Regions from separate parts of the Eubacterium sp. BL-380-WT-2B genome, predicted to be linked through region 1. Evidence: predicted binding sites of a transcription regulator. Region 1 holds the regulator's gene; each other region holds the start of a gene.
What was found. The regulator Rex, encoded in region 1, represses fermentation and respiration genes when NADH is low (regulators of the CRP and FNR family bind a similar motif). The targets are predictions, from matches to a motif close to ATTGTTAANNNNTTAACAAT.
Positions count from the first base shown of each region.

Region 2: FYJ53_RS16210 (butyryl-CoA:acetate CoA-transferase) is a predicted target of Rex. The motif match lies at 1,615-1,634, and genes of this name have one in related genera.
Region 3: acsD (acetyl-CoA decarbonylase/synthase complex subunit delta) is a predicted target of Rex. The motif match lies at 1,797-1,816, and genes of this name have one in related genera.

Region 1 is NZ_VUMP01000006.1:388,469-394,604, reverse strand. It holds gene abc-f (ribosomal protection-like ABC-F family protein) at 1-504, opposite strand, end outside; gene FYJ53_RS14145 (DUF1538 domain-containing protein) at 672-1,364, shown strand; gene FYJ53_RS14140 (DUF1538 domain-containing protein) at 1,361-2,125, shown strand; gene FYJ53_RS14135 (P-II family nitrogen regulator) at 2,193-2,543, shown strand; gene FYJ53_RS14130 (redox-sensing transcriptional repressor Rex) at 2,702-3,346, shown strand; cyclic di-GMP riboswitch class I at 3,443-3,523, shown strand; gene FYJ53_RS14125 (EAL domain-containing protein) at 3,547-5,670, shown strand; gene FYJ53_RS14120 (GNAT family N-acetyltransferase) at 5,821-6,136, shown strand, end outside.
Region 2 is NZ_VUMP01000008.1:30,489-36,624, reverse strand. It holds gene FYJ53_RS16210 (butyryl-CoA:acetate CoA-transferase) at 237-1,589, opposite strand; gene FYJ53_RS16205 (hypothetical protein) at 1,903-2,637, opposite strand; gene FYJ53_RS16200 (hypothetical protein) at 2,749-3,012, opposite strand; gene FYJ53_RS16195 (hypothetical protein) at 3,030-3,449, opposite strand; gene FYJ53_RS16190 (DUF2089 domain-containing protein) at 3,522-3,896, opposite strand; gene FYJ53_RS16185 (hypothetical protein) at 4,100-4,636, opposite strand; gene FYJ53_RS16180 (class II fructose-bisphosphate aldolase) at 4,830-5,699, opposite strand; gene FYJ53_RS16175 (DUF1667 domain-containing protein) at 5,702-6,073, opposite strand; gene FYJ53_RS16170 (NAD(P)/FAD-dependent oxidoreductase) at 6,078-6,136, opposite strand, start outside.
Region 3 is NZ_VUMP01000002.1:257,107-263,242, forward strand. It holds gene acsV (corrinoid activation/regeneration protein AcsV) at 1-996, shown strand, start outside; gene FYJ53_RS04125 (DUF3786 domain-containing protein) at 1,010-1,657, shown strand; gene acsD (acetyl-CoA decarbonylase/synthase complex subunit delta) at 1,978-2,913, shown strand; gene acsC (acetyl-CoA decarbonylase/synthase complex subunit gamma) at 2,933-4,279, shown strand; gene acsE (carbon monoxide dehydrogenase/acetyl-CoA synthase methytransferase subunit) at 4,402-5,187, shown strand; gene cooS (anaerobic carbon-monoxide dehydrogenase catalytic subunit) at 5,394-6,136, shown strand, end outside.

The DNA.
Region 1 (6,136 bases):
GGTTTTTTCGCCGCCTGACAGGACGCCAAAGGGCTTTGCCATATCCTCATCGGTAAAGCCGAGTCCCTTGGCAATACCCCGGATGCGGCTGGGATATTCATAGCCCTTCTGCTCTGCAAAGCGGTCCTGCAGCTCGCCGTAGGTTTTCATGACCTTTTCCTGCTCTGCGCCGTCTGTTTCGCCGATCTGGTGCTCCAGCTCACGCAGACGCTCCTCCATTTTGATGAGAGGCTCAAAGACAGAGAGGAAGAGGGCGTCCAGCGTGGTGTCCGCGGGAAAATCGGCTTCCTGGGCCAGATAACCGATGGTCAGGTTGGATTTTTTGCTGATGACGCCGCTGTCGGGGGTAAGCTGGCCGGCCAAGAGCTTGAGAAAGGTGGATTTGCCTGAGCCGTTGCGCCCCACCAGGCCGATCATTTCCTTTTCTTGTATGGAGAGGCTCAGCTGGTTAAAAATTTCATTGATGCCGTAACTAAAACTAAGATTTTCAATGTTGATAAGCATAAGGTTTTCTGCCTGTTCTTTCCATAGTATTCCTTATATATGATACCAAAAAAGAGGGTGTATGTCGACTGCGGACAGGGGCAGGGAAAAGAAATTTGCAAAATGATGAATATTTTGCATCTAAGTGGGTATAAAAAGAATGTATTCCAAAATGAGGAGGAGGTTTGATGAAAAAACTGCTTAATAGCTTTAAAGAAGTTCTTGTATCAATTTTGCCAATGACGGTTCTGATTATGATCATCAGTGGTATCTGGGCGCCCTTTACGTCTGAAATGCTTGTGTCCTTTATCGGCGGTGCCATCATGATGATGATCGGCATGGCGCTTTTTTTGTTTGGTGCGGATATCTCCATGATGGAGGTCGGCGAACGTGTGGGAAGCTTTCTGGTCTCCCGGAGAAGCCTGAAAATTTTGATTGCCGCCGGTTTTTTTGTGGGCATGTTCGTGACCATTGCCGAGCCGGATGTGCAGGTACTGGCCGGCCAGGTGGCCGCAGTCTCGGATGGAACGATCAATCGGACAATGCTTATCGCTGTGGTCGGGGTCGGGGTCGGTATTTTCCTGGTCATCGCCCTGCTGCGGTTTGTTTTCCAGATGAAGCTGTACCATATCCTGATCGTCGGATATATTGCTGTTTTTGCCCTGTCCTTTTTTACCAACCCTGAGATGGCGCCAGTAGCCTTTGATTCCGGCGGCGTTACCACTGGTCCCATCACAGTGCCCTTTATACTGAGTCTGGGCAGTGGGATTACCAGCGGCGTAAGAACCAGCAGGGAAGGAACAGACAGTTTTGGGATGGTCGCCCTGTCCTCACTCGGGCCGGTGTTGGCCGTCATGATTTTGGGGGTGATCTTCCGATGAATCAGATATATCATTTATTTCACGGCATGGCAGAGGTGGCATGGGAGGTTTTTCTGGCCATTTTGCCCATTGTGTTGATTTTCCTGTTTTTAAACGCCATTGCACTGCGGCTGCGGGCGCCTATCATCAAGCGGATTATGGGTGGCTTTGTGGTGACCTATCTGGGGCTGGTATTGTTTCTCCAGGGTGTAAATATTGCCTTTGTGCCCGCAGGTGAGTTTCTGGGAACAGCGCTCGCAGAGCTTGAGTACAGCTGGATTCTCATTCCGCTGGGCTTTGCCATTGGCTTTCTTGTCGCCTTTGCCGAGCCGGCCGTCCAGGTCATGGTTAAGCAGGTTGAGGAAATGACCAGCGGCGCCATCAAGGCGCGGGTTATGCTGCTGGCCATCTCACTGGGGGTAGCGTTGGCGGTTATGACAGCCATGATCCGGCTGCTGGCCGGTATCTCCCTCTGGTGGATTCTGGTTCCCGGCTATATACTGGCCTTTATTCTCGGCCGTTTTGTGGAGCCGAATTTTCTGGCTATGGCCTTTGATAACGGCGGCGTGGCTACTGGTCCAATGTGCTCGACCTTTATTCTGTCCCTCTCAGTAGCTGTGGCAGGCGCGACACCGGGTCGTAATCCGCTGCTGGACGGCTTTGGCGTCGTGGCTCTAATTGCTCTCGCACCGATCCTGACAACCCTGTTCCTGGGCTTTTTTTACAAGCAGAAAGAAGCCTATAGAAAAAGGCAGTGCAAAAAACAGTCCAGTGATTCTTAATCGGTATTGACAGAAGATTTTAATCATATATAATATGTAGATTACTTAGCGAATGATGGAGGAAAAAATGGAAGACAGAAATAAAATTAAAACCGAACTGATTGTGGTGATTGTGGAAAAGGATATGTCCGGCGAGGTCATTGACGCAGCCAAACAAGGCGGTGCTGACGGAGCGACTGTTATGTACGGCCGCGGATCCGGGATTCATGAGAACGCGCGGTTTTTCGGTATTACCATAGAGCCGGAGAAGGAGATTGTTTTGATTCTTGTGGACGCGGCCATAAGGAACGCGGTGCTCTGCTCAATCCAGAAAAAAATCGAAATTGACAGGCCGGGTATGGGTATCGCTTTTGTGCTGGATGTCGCTAAGGTGATCGGCAGCCCGCATCTTAACCTGATGTCAGATATTACAGATTAATTGCTTTTAAAGACACACCGAAGGCGCATATTGCTTGGTTTCTGAAAGATTCAAAAAACTTTGACACTTTTTTGATTAATTCGGTCATAAAAATTGACGTTTTTTTAACAACTTGATATAATAAAAAGGATAAGTACGACGCAGGAGGGGAGTGCAGAATGCAAACTTTTTCAAAAAGGGTATCGATGACAGTTGTTAAGCGTCTGCCCAAGTATTACCAGTATTTAACCGATTTACAGGATCAACATATTGAAAAAATCTCGTCTAAGGAGCTGGCGGCAATGATGGGGCTGACGGCTTCACAAATCCGGCAGGATTTGAATTCTTTTGGTGCTTACGGGCAGCAGGGATATGGCTATAAGGTAAAAGAGCTGAAGGAGGCCATTCGCAAAATTCTGGGGCTTGATCTCCAGTATAACTGCATTATTATTGGTTCTGGAAACCTGGGGCACGCCATTGTCAATTATGAGCGTTTTAAGGAAGAAGGCATCCATTTCAAGGCCATGTTTGATGTGGACCCGGATCAGATCGGTAAGAAGGTCGGCAATGTAACAGTCTACCATATGGATGATCTTGACGCCTTTGTCGCGCACCACAAAATTGATATCTGTATCCTGAGTGTGCCGCAGAAGGTTGGGCAGGAAACCACTGATCGTGTTGTAGAACTGGGCATCAAGGCGATTCTGAACTTTGTTCCTCTGGACCTGACAGTGCCCGATGACGTGGTGGTAGAGAGTGTAAATATCACCGACAGCCTTTTCACGCTGACCTATCTGATTAACGAAGAGGACGACGACGAATAAATGTATAAAGCAGGCTTTAAGCCTGTTTTTTTGTAAAAAATAGGAGTTGTGTTTCAAAAAAATCTATTATATAATAGAAGCTGGTTATAAATAGAATTAATATCAGGGCAAATCTGTTGAAAGACAGAGACGCAAAGCTAAAGGGCCTAAACAACCACTATCAACTGAGCTGCAGTTAAACCCACAATAGGAGCTGTAAAATGGCAGAAGAGAAGATGAATAAAAACATTGAAAAGAATATTTACGATGTGGCTTTGCGCAATATTTACGACGAGCTCTATGAACTGAACGTTACAAGAAACCGTTATCGCATTATCTACCATGTGGAGAATAAGTATGTGACACCGCCGGAAGAAGGCATATTATCGGAGGCTGTTGCCGATGTGGCCGAACACATGATCCACCCGGAGGATTCGAAACGGTTTTTGGAATTTTTTGATCTCGATAAAGTATACGCGACTCTGGAATCCGGAAAGGGCAGCGTTATCGGCGAGTTCCGTAAGTTATGGGTAGATGGGGATTTTCACTGGGCTTCGTTGACGGTTTTTCCGGCAGTCTCTGGCGGTGGTGAGGATGAGATACTGCTCTGCTTTATCATGGATATCGGTTACAAGAAGCAGCTGGAAGACATTGAAAAAGAAAACGAGAGTCTCCAGAAAAAGCAGATGGACGATGAGCGTTACCGTCTGGTCATCGAGCAGACGAATACCCTGGTATTTGAATGGATTATTGGGACAAGCCAGCGCTACTATGCGCCCAAATTCTCTGAAATATTCATGGGTAGCTATGACGGACGGGATATCAAGGAAATATGGCTTGACGACGAGGTGGTCCACCCCAAGGATATTGATGTATTAAAGCAGAAAATGAGTATGGAGGCCATCAGTAACGGGCAGGTGGAGATGGAGATACGCCTTTGCAACAAAGAAGGACGCTACATCTGGTGCAAAGTGGTCTTCAATGTGCTTTATAATGAGGATGGCAGCATCAAGCGGGTGGTCGGTACTCTGAACAATATCGACGAATCCAAGCGCGTCCACGAAACTCTGAAGTATAGGGCAGAGTTTGATTTGCTGACCGGTATCTACAATATCAACACCTTTTACGCCCAGGCTGAGAGGTTGGTCAGGGAGCATCCATGCCAGAAATTTGCCGTGGTGCGTCTGGATGTCAACCGTTTTAAATTTATTAACGACCTGTACGGGCGTGAGGAGGGCAATCGCCTGCTCCGCTTTATGGCGACGGTTATCTCGGCCAACATGGGGACTATGGATGCCTTTGGGCGGATGAACAGTGATGTGTTTTGCCTTTGTATGTCCTATGCTTCAGGCGATCCTCTGCTCGTGCGCATAAAAAAGATTTTAAAAGAGATCAACCAGTTTTCGGAGAGCTATCAGGTCATGCCCTCCTGTGGAATTTGTATTGTGAAAGACCGCGATACCCAGATGAGTATTCTCTGCGATTGGGCAAATCTGGCCCAGAAAACCATAAAGGGAAGCCTGATCAAGCAGTGGGCCTTTTATGATAAAAAGCTGAGAGCCAAGCAGCTTGATGAGCGGCGCATTGAAAATGAAATGAATGAGGCTCTTAACAAACGCCAGTTCAAGGTATACCTCCAGCCCAAGCACAACGTGCAGAACGGCTCGGTGATCGGCGCTGAGGCGCTGGTGCGGTGGGACCACCCCGAGAGGGGGTTCCTGACCCCCGACAGGTTCATTCCGCTCTTTGAGCGCAACGGTTTTATCATCAAGCTGGACGAATATGTCTGGGAAGAGACCTGCCGGATCATCAAATCCTGGCTGGACAGGGGGATGGTGGCAGTTCCAGTATCAGTCAATGTGTCCAGAGTACAGGTGTACAACCCGAATTTTTATAAAAAGCTGCTGAACATTATTCGAAGGTACGATATTCCCAAAAAGCTTTTGGAGGTCGAGTTGACCGAGAGCAGCTTTGTGGAGAACACTGTAGACCTGTACCGCGGCATGGAGCGCCTGAGAGAGGAGGGAATCTCCTTTTCAATGGACGATTTTGGGTCAGGCTACTCCTCGCTCAATATGCTTAAAAATGTTCCGGTCAACACCATCAAGCTGGATCGTGAATTCTTTAACGAGAGTGTGGCGACCCAGAAGGGCAAGACCATCATTGAGCATACCATTGGCATGATCAATGATCTGAAGCTTCAGGTCATTGCCGAGGGTGTGGAGACCAACGAGCAGGCAGCCTTCCTGAATGACTGCGGATGTCTGGCGGCCCAGGGCTATTATTATTCCAGACCCATGCCGGTAGATGAGTTCGAAAAACAATTTTTAAAAGAGAATAACTAAAAAAGAGCTGAGTGGCACAGCTCTTTTTTGACGCGTTAACTTTATGACCTGCCTTGTAGCAATGGTGTTTTTAAGGATCAGGGTTTATAAATCGTTTTGAAAAAATATAGGTGCAGTCTTTATTTTAAGAGCGGCAAGGAGTACAGCTTTATGCAGATAGAATTAAATGAGATATTGATCAGGGATTTTCGTCGAAAAGATGCCGAGCCTCTTCATAGCATTGTGCGCGAAAGTGCAATTGTCAAGTTTATGAAAGATTGGTCTGAGAATGCCAAAAATCCTGAAGATTTTTATGGATTTATAGATTGGCTGCAAACAAAGAAAGCATCAACGGATATTTTTGAAAACAAACGATATGCTATTGTGTTAAAAAAAACAGACGAACTAATTGGAATGGTTGGTATGGGACTTAAAGATACATTAAACGAAGTTGAGGTTGCATACTTCATGAGCGAGAAGTATCAAC
Region 2 (6,136 bases), on a different contig from region 1:
TAATCCTTTAAAATCAAGGAATTTCAGATAAAAGTTTCTTTTGTTAGTTATCTGTTTAACAAGGAAATATTTCTGTTCATCATAGGCCGCTGTCTTAGCGGGCTTGCGGATACTGCATCTTTTTACATACATTAAAGCTTTCTTAAACAACGGGATCAAATTCGTCCATATCGGACGCCGGCAATGCGGGCATCCACAAAAAAAGACCAGCCGGTTTAGGCTGGTCCTTAAATGTTTTAGTTATCCTTGTTGGTTCTTCTCCAGATGTGCATTTTTTCGGCTTCTTCGATGAGCTCGTCGCGGAAATCCGGGTGGGCGACGGAAATGATGGCGTCACATTTTTCCCAGGTGGACAGGCCCTTGAGATTAACCTTGCCGTATTCGGTTACCAGGTAGTGGATGTTCGCGCGGGTGTCGGTAACAACGGAGCCTGGCTGCAGGGTCGGTACGATACGGGATTTCATTTCGCCGTCTCTGGTCATAAAGGTGGAGGAGCAGCAGATAAAGCTCTTTCCGCCGTTTGACAGGTAAGCGCCCAGCACAAAGTCGAGCTGTCCGCCGGCGCCGCTGATGTGCTTGATCCCGGAGGATTCTGAGCTGACCTGACCAAAGAGGTCGACGTCAACAGCGTTGTTGATGGACATGAAATTATCAATGGCAGAAATGGAGCGGATATCGTTGGTATAATCTACCGGCGCGCTCATGCACTGCGGATTGTCGTGGATGTAGTCATACAGCTTCTGGGTACCTGCGCCAAAGGCATAGGTCTGGCGGAAGCGGTCGATGTTTTTCTTGGAGCCGTTAATTTTGCCGGCTTTTGCAATATCGACAAAGGCGTCGACGTACATTTCGGTATGAACGCCCAGATCCTTCAGGTCGGATTCGGCGATGAGTGACCCGACAGCGTTTGGCATTCCCCCGATACCAAGCTGGAGGCATGCGCCGTTGGGAATTTCTTCTACAATCAGCTCTGCGACTCTTTTATCAACGTCGGTTGCAGGACCGCCGGCACCCAGCTCTGCCATGAGGGGATTGGGGCCTTCGACGATATTATCAACCTGAGAGATGTGGATGGCTTCTTCAAAGCCGCCAAGGCATCTCGGCATATTTTTATTGACTTCAACGATGATTGTTTTTGCACGTTCGCACATTGCCATCATGTGTGAGGCATTGGGGCCGAAGTTGAAATAACCGTGATCATCCATCGGTGCGACCTGGAACATGGCCACGTCCACATCCTGCTTGGAATCTCTGTAGTATCTCGGCATTTCGGAGTAACGGATTGGTGTGTAGTAAGCGAAGCCCTGGGCAATGGCTTTTCTTTCGACGCCGCTCATGTGCCAGGAATTCCAGGTGATATGGTCTGCCGGGTTTTCAATTTTAAAAATCTCGGGCACCCACATCAGGATACCGCCGCGAATTTTGAGGTCAACCAGGTCGTTTTCGACCATATAGGCTGCCAGTGCCTTGTCCAGCTCTCTTGCTGTGGCGGAGCACCAGCCGTAATCCAGCCAGTCGCCGGATTTTACAACCTTGACCGCTTCTTCTGCCGTTACCAGTTTTTCAGCATATTCTTTAATAAAACTCATTTTTCCCTCCCATTTGGAATTGCTCTTAGTTAAACAATTGTCAATGTTTACTTATCCCTTATTATAACATACTATCCGCTGGTTTTTTAAAAAAAGCGAGAAATTACGTGGAATTTTTTGTCATTCGGGGCTTTTCGCTTATTTCTTTTTACTGCTCCTGCCGCCTTTTTTAATCCAGACCTCTGGCAAACCCCTTAAAAAAGCCTTGAGGAGGTAGAGCCCCGAAAATACAGGCAGGGTGACGGACAGTGACACGCAGGCGCTCTTTACAATTTCAATTTTATACAGATCTGGCAGGCTTTTCGTCATTGAATCAAAAAAACTGTCCGTCCAGTATCATATAAACTATTCCTCCGTAAAGCACCAGACAGACCAGGGCAAAAAGCAGATGCCTCACGTCAAAGGCTGGCCGCGGCATGCGGAACCAGGCAACAAAGCAGGCGCCAGCGGCCATGAGCAGGGTCAGCAGCGGCGTGACCAGAAAATTGTAGTACACAATTACCCCGACTCTTTCCTCCATGCTCACAGCTGCCATGGCCCCTGTCATATAGGCCTGGAGCTGATCGTAAGCAACGACAAAGAGCAGGATCAGAATAATGGCCAGGATCAGGTTCATGATTTTTTTGGAGACCGGCTCAGGGTTGGGGGCGCTGCGCAGCCCCTTATACAAAAATACCCCGCCGAAAAGGAAAAGGCCGCTGGAAGCATTGGCGAGGGAAGCCCGCATAGGGACGACAGCGATAAGGGTGGTGAGGGACGCGCCCAGAGCCACCATCACAATACCCACGGTCAGGTTGAAAACCGACAAATGGGCTTTACGGCGTTTAAAATCATTGGCAATGCCGCCGACCAATCCCTCTAAGAGCACCAGGTACACCCAGAACATGGCCCGGAGATAGCTGGGCACTGCCACCACACCGCCATTCTCTGAAAAGCTTTGATTTGCCGCGCTAAGATATACGGCATAAAAAGCCTCAATCGCCGCGTACAGCAGGATAAACATAATGGCCAGCAGGCCGCCCCGTATACGGTGAATTTCCTGTTTCATTGTTCACACCTCTTTCCAAAACAAAAATACTAAAGCAGCTTTTGCTTTAGTATAGCATTTTGCAATCGTTTTATCGAGGATAAATATTTATCTTGGCCCTGTCCCCATCCGTCAGATGCGGATGGAGACATAGGTGCCGTCCTTAGCCTCGACATGGACGATTTCGAGGCCCTTATACTGCCTTAAAACAGAAACACAGTCCCGCACGACCACCTTAAAATACTCCTTTGTGAGCAGTTCCTGAAAGGGCTCGGGAACCGATTCCCGCATTTTGACAAAGGCCGCCTCCGGTACCAGATTAACGGCCAGCGAGGCCAGCCGCAGCGGAATGGGCAGCCGCAGCCTCAGGCTGCCTTCGTGCACTATAACGCGCATAGGTTCTTCCTCCCGGGTCAGCCGATGTAGACTTTAACGGTTGAGCCGTCGGATGCGCTCACATCCACAATGGTCCCCAGGGTTTCATTATCAATACATTCCAGAATGGCGGTAGTCAGGGCTTCCAGGTCAATTTTCTCAGAGCCTTCCCACTGGATTGGCAGTTTCCCGGTAACCTTGAGCATCTGCTGTACAATTTTAACTGGAAGCTGTACGTTCACCTTGTCCCCCTCCGGGGTGTCCACCACCACCCGCAGCATTTTATCATCGTAGCCTCCTCCTAGGGCGCTCACCGGTTCGACCCAGCCGCCTGCCGGGGCTTCTGCCGGGACTTCGGCCGGGACTGCCTGGCCCAGCGCGTCTAACAGGCCCACTGCCTGCTCGGCAGAAATTTTGCCTTCTTCTACCATTTTTAATATTCTCATTTTTTCTTCCATTGTTATTCCTCTTTTCTGCAGCCCTGTCCGGGTCTGCGTTCAAATTTTAATGCCTGCTTTGCCTTGTCTCTGCTACTCGGTTTCCTTCATCTGTTCCAGCGCTTCCTCGGGCGTGATCTCTCCGTTTTCCAGAGCGTCCAGTATCTCTTTTTTCCGCGCTTCGGAAACCGGCGGCGGACTCTCGGGTTTTCCGCCAAGCTTCTCGATGATCCCGTCCAGACGGGAGCGGACAGTCGGGTAGGAAATCTTCAGTCGTTTTTCCACTTCCTTGATATTACCCCGGCAGACCAGAAAGGTCTCGGCGAAAAACAGATCCTCTGCGGAAAGATAATCGAATTTGCTCAGGCAGAAATCATTTTCGATGGCGGTATCGCAATTTTCGCACTGGAGCTTAACGGCTTTAAGCCTGCCGCCGCACACAGGGCATCGGCTAATTACCTGGTACATCACATCACCTTCTCTCTTTGATATCTATAATATAAACCTAAAAATCAATATTGTCAATTATTATTTTAATAATATTAATATAGCTATTTAAAAAATTAATTTTCTTGTGAAATATCTTAAAAATTTAACTTTCAAAATGAATTTTAAGTCCCAAAAATAAAAAAGCACCCTCACGGATGCTTTTAATCATTTTTTCCCTGGTTCTACTTTTCTTCGTCCTGGTCGTCCTCAATGATTTCGACTTCGACTGTTTCTATGGCTTGCGCGGCGGCCATTTCGGCTTTGGCGTCATCGTTATTGAGCTTGGCGCCCAGGAAGTACAGGCCGGCGAGCACGATAAAGGCCAGGTCCATAAAAACGCCGCTCATGCTGGCGCCGTTAATAATATTGATCACGGTGCTGACAATGGCCAGAACGGCTACGATCCCGCCGAGAACCATTAAAAGCTTGGCTTTTCCGGTGTTCTTGGCAAAGATAACGCCTAAGATGCCAACGACCAGATACAAGATCCCCATTCCCAGCAGCATGCCGCCGCTGATCATGGCCATACGCGCGAGCTCGTCTGTAGAAACCGATGAGCCTGCCTGTGCGAGGGCGTCCTGTACAGCCGGGTCGTTTGCCACAGAGCCCATCATGCTGCTGCCAGCCATGGACAGTGCCCCGGTTAAAGCAGAAAAGGCACCTAAAATAATAAGAATAATTGCTGTAACCTTGATAAAGGTTTTTCCGCTTGCTTTCATATTCAACCTCCTTAAACTGATTGAAAAAGCTCTTTGTTGAAAACAAAGAAGATTAATATCTCTTTAATTATACCGGAACGCCCTTGCCCTGTAAAGTAAAGAATTCTTAAAGAAGCCTGCGTAAAAGCCGCCGGACTGATCGGGGAGGATGCGCCGGCGGCTTTCACAGGGTTTATACTAACAATGATTTGGATTAGGCTTGTTTTGTAAAGATCCCAATGGCATGCTCGGCATGGGCCTGCATTGCGATCCTGGCGGCTTCGGCCAGCTCGTCGTAACGAACCTCGGCCCGGGCCGCGTTTTCCTTTAAAAAGGCCTTGACGGCGTCGCCGCCGGCTAAGGACATATAGGTAAAATAGTTAACCTTGGTAATGCCGTTTTTAATGGCCTCTCTAAAGTCAGCATCGCCGACGCCGGAGCCGCCGTGCATAACCAGAGGCATGTTCACAGCCCTGCGGATTTCCGCGATGCGGCTAAAATCCAGCTTTGGCTCGGCTTCGTACACGCCGTGGGCTGTGCCAAAAGCGATAGCCAGAGCGTCGATGCCTGTGGCCTCCACAAAGGCCTGGGCTTCCCCGGGCTTGGTGTAACAGTCCTCTGGTGTGAGGTCTGCTTCTTCCCCGGAGGTTTCTCCGCCGCCCTCTGGCCGCAGGACGCGGCCCAGCTCTGCCTCGACAGAGACATTATAATTGGCAGCGGCCTGTACCACCGCGCGGGTTCCTGCCACATTTTCATCATAGGGCAGGGCCGAGCCGTCAAACATGACAGAGGTAAAGCCCATTTCCATGGCGGAGAGCAGGTAGTCGATGTCTTCGCCGTGGTCCAGATGCACACAGACGGGTACCTGGGCCGCCTTGGCCATTTCCAGCATGACGGGCCCGATGACCTTGAGGGGCGCAATGCGCTCATGGATCTGGGCATGCTGTAAAATAACCGGCGCATCCAGCTTTTCGGCCGCATCCAGCACCGCGCGGATACTGGCGAGATTAACGGTATTGAAGGCCCCCACCGCGTACTTTTTGGCGTAGGCATCCTTCATGATTTCGTTCAGGGTTACTAACATCTTCAGGCCTGCCCTTCCATCGACTTACAGGCGACAATATCAACGCCGCAGTCCACAATATTCGGGATAATGACCTCGCCCATTTTAACCGGGTGATCCAGGCGCACCGCTTTGATGGCGGTCATGGCGTCCAACATTTTATCCTTTGGCATGGGCTCCTTCGACTTGATGGGGATCAGGCATTCCTGGCCGCCGCAGCGCACCAGAATAGTGCTGGTGAGCATTCTTTCAGGCGCTACCAGTTCCTTTTCGGCAAATTTGATCCCGCGTTTGCAGGTGTTTCCTTCAACCTTTACGACCTTGTCACCGTCCACTGTCACCACCAGGGCGCAGCCAGACGGGCAGGTTGTACAGCACATTGTTACTTCTTTCATATTTTTACGCCTCCTTTACAATCACTACCAGGGGCTCTGTAAGCGCCTCCAGCTGCTCTGCTT
Region 3 (6,136 bases), on a different contig from region 1:
CACCTTCTGCTTGGGATCAACCCGGATCATCTGAGACGGGAGCCTTTTATACCGGGTGTCAATACGATTCCAGAAATGAAGAGCACCGAGATTGGTATCCGCATTAATCCCGAGGGGCGTGTCTATCTGGCACCTTCGGTGGCCAGCTATGTTGGCGGTGATATTACCGCTGGTGTATTCGCTGTTCCAGTTTGGCTGCAGGAAGAATTTACCATGCTGGTAGACCTGGGAACAAACGGCGAGATTGTTTTCGGAAACAAGGATTTTATGATGACCTGCGCCTGCTCGGCAGGACCGGCATTTGAGGGCGGAGAAATAAGCTGCGGAACCCGGGCGGTTCCAGGAGCCATTGAAGAGGTCAAGATTGACGATGCCACCTTAAAGGCAAGTTTTTCGACCATCGGCGGGGAAATACCAGTAGGGGTCTGCGGTTCAGGGATCATTGACCTGATCTGCGAGATGAAGCGAACCGGTATTATTGACGGCAAAGGCCGTATCAGCAAAGACATCGACAATCCCAGGATTGCCTTTGACGAATACGATATCGGGCGTTACTTTGTCTGCTCAAAAGAACTGGACGGTACCGCCAAGGATATCTATATTACAGAGATTGACATCGACAGCTTTATTAAGGCAAAGGGAGCGGTGTTCTCAGCTATTCACACCTTGATGGAAAGCATGGATATGCCGATTGAGATCCTGGAAAATGTGTATGTGGCCGGAGGAATCGGCAGCAACCTTGGCATTGAAAACGCCATTGCCCTCGGTATGCTCCCAGATATACCGGTCGAAAAATATTATTATATTGGAAACAGCTCGATGCAGGGGTGCTATCTAGCCCTTACACTGGCTGAAGGAAAAGAAAAAATTGCAGAAATCGGACAGAATATGACTTATATGGAGCTTAGTGTCCACCCTTCTTATATGGACGCCTTCATATCTGCCTGCTTTATTCCACACACGGATATGAGCCTGTTCCCGAGCCTGCAAAAATAGACAGAGGTAACCAATGCTAAATTCTGAAATAGAAGCAGCCATTGAAGAGAAGAGAAAAGACAAGCTGCCCTATGATCATTATAAAAATCTGATAAAGGATAAGGATCCCTTGGAGATGGCGGAGAAATCCACCTGTCCCTATGACCCTGAAAAACAGCTGTTTACAGTGACGCTGATGGGTGAGGAATACAAGGTAAAATATCCCGAAGGCGACGTGCTTTTAAAGGACGAAACCGCCTTTGACGATTATAAGCCGATGACCATGATCCTGCGTTATCTGCTTAACGCTCAGGGTGTGCCGCCGATGGGCACCACCATTGCATACCGGGATATCTCGGGAGGAAACCACTATTTTAAGAGCTTTGAGGGCCGCTGCCTGAAGCGCTTTGCCTTCACCTTTAACTACGATGTTGAGGGACTGAAGCGCGCTATGGAGAAGCTGGGGGCGGAACCCAAAGAGCATGGTGATCTGTCCTACCGGTTTGAGTTTATCAACAATATGTATCTGACCGCGATCCTCTGGCTGGGGGATGATGAGTTCCCGCCGGAATCACAGATTCTTTTTGACAGTAATATTACCTCAGGCTTTGACGCGGAGGATCTCGCTGTAATGGGAGATATTTTCATCCCTGCGTTGAAGCGGCTGGCAAAAGCAGACTGACACTTGTATACTATAGTAATATTTTGCTTATTTACGGGGTCGTTTTCATGGGTTTCATGAAATCATTTAAACCTACTGAATAACTGTGAATTAAAAGCTTTAGAAAGACGGGTAAATTTTTGTTTTTGGTCGAAAAATGTTTGACAAACTTATAACAAGATAGTAGTATATGTGTATACTTATATATACAAGTCTGTGTACACCGGTTTTTTTACAATTGAAATTTTAAAGCAACCGGAATTTGTCATGTTCATAAAACGATTCCGGGCTTTGAAATATAAAAAAATACTAACAAGAACGAGTTAGGAGGTAACGAGGAAATGCCATTCAAAAAAGCAGAACAAAAGTTTAGTGGCAAGATCAATGAGTGTGTAATTGGTGTTGGAGATGCAGCAGTTACTCTCGGAGGAGAAAAAGGATTACCATTTTTAAGTGGTGAAGGAAACGCACCGGTTGTTGGTGTGGAAATTTTAGACAGTTACCCAGAAGACTGGGAAAAATGTCTGGTTGACGCTTATGGTGACGTCGTAAAGGATCCTGCAGCATGGGCAAAATATGTACAGGACAATACAGACGCACAGTTTATCGCATTAAAATTAATTAGTGCTGATCCTAACGGTGCTAACAAATCATCTGAAGAATGTGTTGAAATTGCTAAAGCTGTCGAAGCAGCAATCGATCTTCCGCTGGTTGTTGCAGGCTGCAACAACGCTGAAAAAGACGGTGATTTACTGGTTAAAGTTTCTCAGGCATTGTCTGGCAAAAACGCTGTTTTATTCTCAGCTGTTGAAGATAACTACAAATCTGTTGGCGTAGCAGGTAATGCTGACGGTCACAAAGTATCCGGCCAGTCTGCTGTTGATATCAACCTTGCAAAACAGTTAAATATCCTGTTGACACAGTTAGGTGTTGACGGTGGAAACATCATCATGGATGTTGGAACCGCTGCTGTTGGCTATGGTTTCGAATATGTTGCTTCCACAATGGACCGTATCCGTTTAGCCGCTTTAGGCCAGAACGATACAGACCTTCAGATGCCAATCATGACCAATGTTGGCGACGAAGCATGGGGCGTAAAAGAAGCTGTGTTCACAGAAGAAGAAGCTCCTGAATGGGGAAATCAGGAAGAACGTGGTATCGCTATGGAAGTTTCCACTGCAGCTTCTTGCTTAATCGGCGGCTCAAACGCTGTTATTGTTAAACATCCGGAATCAGCTAAAGTGATTAAAAACTTTATCAAAGAGTTAGTAGGTTAGGAAAGGTAGGCGCAAAAAAATGGCAGTAAAAGGTTTAGATATTTTTAAACTGACTCCTAAGAAAAACTGTAAGGAATGTGGATTCCCTACATGTATGGCATTCTCAATGAAAGTAGCCGCTGGCGCTGCAGAAATTGATAAATGCCCGTATATTACAGACGAAGCTAAAGCTCAGTTATCTGAAGCTACCGCTCCTCCGATGAAAACAATCAAGATCGGAACTGGCGATACAGAATGTGCTTTGGGCGGCGAAACTGTATTATTCAGACATGAAAAAACTTATGTTAACAAAGCTTTATTCGCAGTTGAATTCTCAGACGCAGACTCTGACGATGAAATTGCTAAGAAGGTAGCTCATTTAGAAGCTGTTAAATATGACCGTATCGGCGAATTAATGTGCGTAGAAGTTGCTTCTGTACGTTATGCTGCTGACAAAGCTAAATTCTTAGACCTGATCGCTAAAGTGATCGAACTGGGCCGTGTGCCAATGGCTGTTGTTGAAGATGTTGAAGTAGCTAAGGAAGCTGCTGAAGCGATCAAAGCTGCTAAGGGTATCTTAATGGGTGCTACACCTGCAAATGCAGACGCTATGGTAGAAGTTGCCAAAGCTGCCGACGTTGTACTGGGTGTTTCCGCTGGTTCTATCGAAGAATTACACGACACTGTTGAAAAAATCGAAGCTGCTGGTTACAAGAACCTGGTTCTGAACGTTGGCGACAGCTCTGTTAAGGAAGCTTATAACAACGCTGTAACCATCCGTACAAACACCCTGAAGGGCGATGACAGAACTTTCGGTTATCCTTCAGTTGTATTTGTTAATAAAATTGCTTGCTGCGAACAGATGGAAGTTGCCTTAGCTTCTGCTTTTGTTCTGCGCTATGGCTCCATCATCGTAATGAGCGATATGGACTTCAAACAGGCACTGCCACTGTTCGGTTTAAGACAGAACATCTTCACCGATCCTCAGAAACCAATGCGTGTTGAACCGACTATCTACGAATTCAACAAAGCTGATGACAACGCACCTGTACTGGTTACCGTTGACTTCGCTCTGTCTTACTTCGTGGTTTCCGGCGAAATCGAACGTTCTAAAGTTCCTGCTTACCTGGCTATTCCTGACGCTGGCGGTTACTCCGTTCTTACAGCATGGGCTGCCGGTAAATTCGGTGCTTCCGTTATCTCTGATTTCATTAAGGAAAGCGGCATTGCTGACAAAACTAAATGCAGAAAACTTATCTTACCAGGTAAAGTTGCTGTATTACAGGGTGACGTTGCTGAAGCGCTTCCAGATTGGGAAGTTATTGTCGGACCGACAGAAGCTATGCAGATCCCGAAATTCTTACGTGACTTAATGGGAATTGCTTAAGCTCTGCGTTTCGCGGCGTACATCTGTAATTCATACAAATTAAAACTTTTTCGCAGCTGGAGGCGGGGGCTTCCGGCTGCGGTTTATCCAAAAATATTTTATAATCCGAAAGGGGAAACATTATGGCAAAATTTATGGTTATCGGTGAAAGAATTCACTGTATTTCTCCAGCAATGCGTGAAGCATTTGAAACTCGTAATCCTGAACCAATCCTGCAGAGAGCAAAAGAACAGTTAGACGCTGGTGCAGATTATTTGGATTTGAATATCGGACCTGCTGAAAAAGACGGTGAAGAATTAATGCAATGGGGCGTTAAATTGTTACAGGAAAACTTTGACAATGTTCCACTGGCACTTGACACCGCTAACATGAAAGCGATCGAAGCTGGTATTCAGGTTTACAACCGTGAAAAAGGCAAGCCGCTCGTTAACTCCGCTGATGCCGGCGACCGTATCGGTTACCTGGACTTAGCTGCTGCCAACGATGCTGCCTGCATCTGCTTATGTTCTAAAGAAGGTGTACCTTCTGATAATGACGAACGTATCGCTTACTGTTCTGAACTCCTTGAAAGAGGGATGGAACATGGCATGGAACCAACCGATATGCTGTTTGACCCATTAGCGCTTGTTATCAAGGGGATGCAGGACAAACAGGAAGAAATGCTTGAAGCCGTTAAGATGATCACAGACATGGGTCTGTTGACAACTTGTGGTTTAAGTAATGTTTCCAACGGTGCTCCAAAACATATCAGACCATTACTTGACAGCGCAATGATGGCAATGGCAATGTGCTGCGGTTTATCCAGCGCAATCATTAATCCTTGCGACAAACGCTTAATGGAAACTGTAGTTGCCTGCGATATTATCAAAAATAATATCTTATACGCAGACTCCGTTCTGGAATTCTAAAAGAAGTTAATAAAAAAATAAGCCCCTAAAGTAACGCTCATTTCGAGACCCGGAAGGGAACGTTGCTTTAGGAGCCCATATTGAATAAATGACTGATTTGCGTTGCCGCTTTTATTATTCTACAATAATAAAGTGTTTTTGTAAAGTGGAAATTTTTACAAAGTTGCTGCAATGTGAGTAAATTACTAGGAGAGGTAAATTAAATTATGAGCAATGAATTGTTAGAATTTGATGTTATAGCTGAAGCTTTAATCGAAAAAGCTCAAAAAGATGGCGCTGAAACCATGTGGGACAGAAAAGCTGCTTTAAAAACCCAGTGTGGTTTTGGTGAAGGCGGTATTTGCTGTCGTATCTGTGTTATGGGACCTTGCCGTGTAAGCCCATCGCCAGATAAAGGCGCTCAGAGAGGTATCTGTGGTGCTGACAGAGACACCATCGTTGCCAGAAACTTTGCAAGAATGTGCTGTGGTGGTACATCCGCTCACTCTGACCATGCGCGCGATATCGTACATGCAATGTATCATTCTTCTGAAGATGGTCCTTTCAAAATCAGAGAAGAAGGCAAATTAAGAAAAATCGCTGCAGAATGGGGAATTGAAGAAGCAGATACCAAAGAAACCTACGCTCTGGCCCATGAACTTGCAGAAATGGCTTTAATGGAATTCGGTAAACCTTTTGGAACACAGAATTTCTTAAAGAGAGCGCCTAAATCCCGTCAGGAAATCTGGGAAAGAGAAAACATCGCACCTAGAGCGATTGACCAGGAAGTTGTTACCTTAATGCACTCCACACATATGGGTTGTGCAAGTGATCCTGAATCCATCTTAAGACGTTCTTTAAGAACAAGTATGTCTGATGGCTGGGGCGGTTCCATGATCGGTACAGAATTCTCTGACATCATGTACGGTGTACCAAAGGAAAGAGCTTCTGAATCAAACTTAGGTGTTAT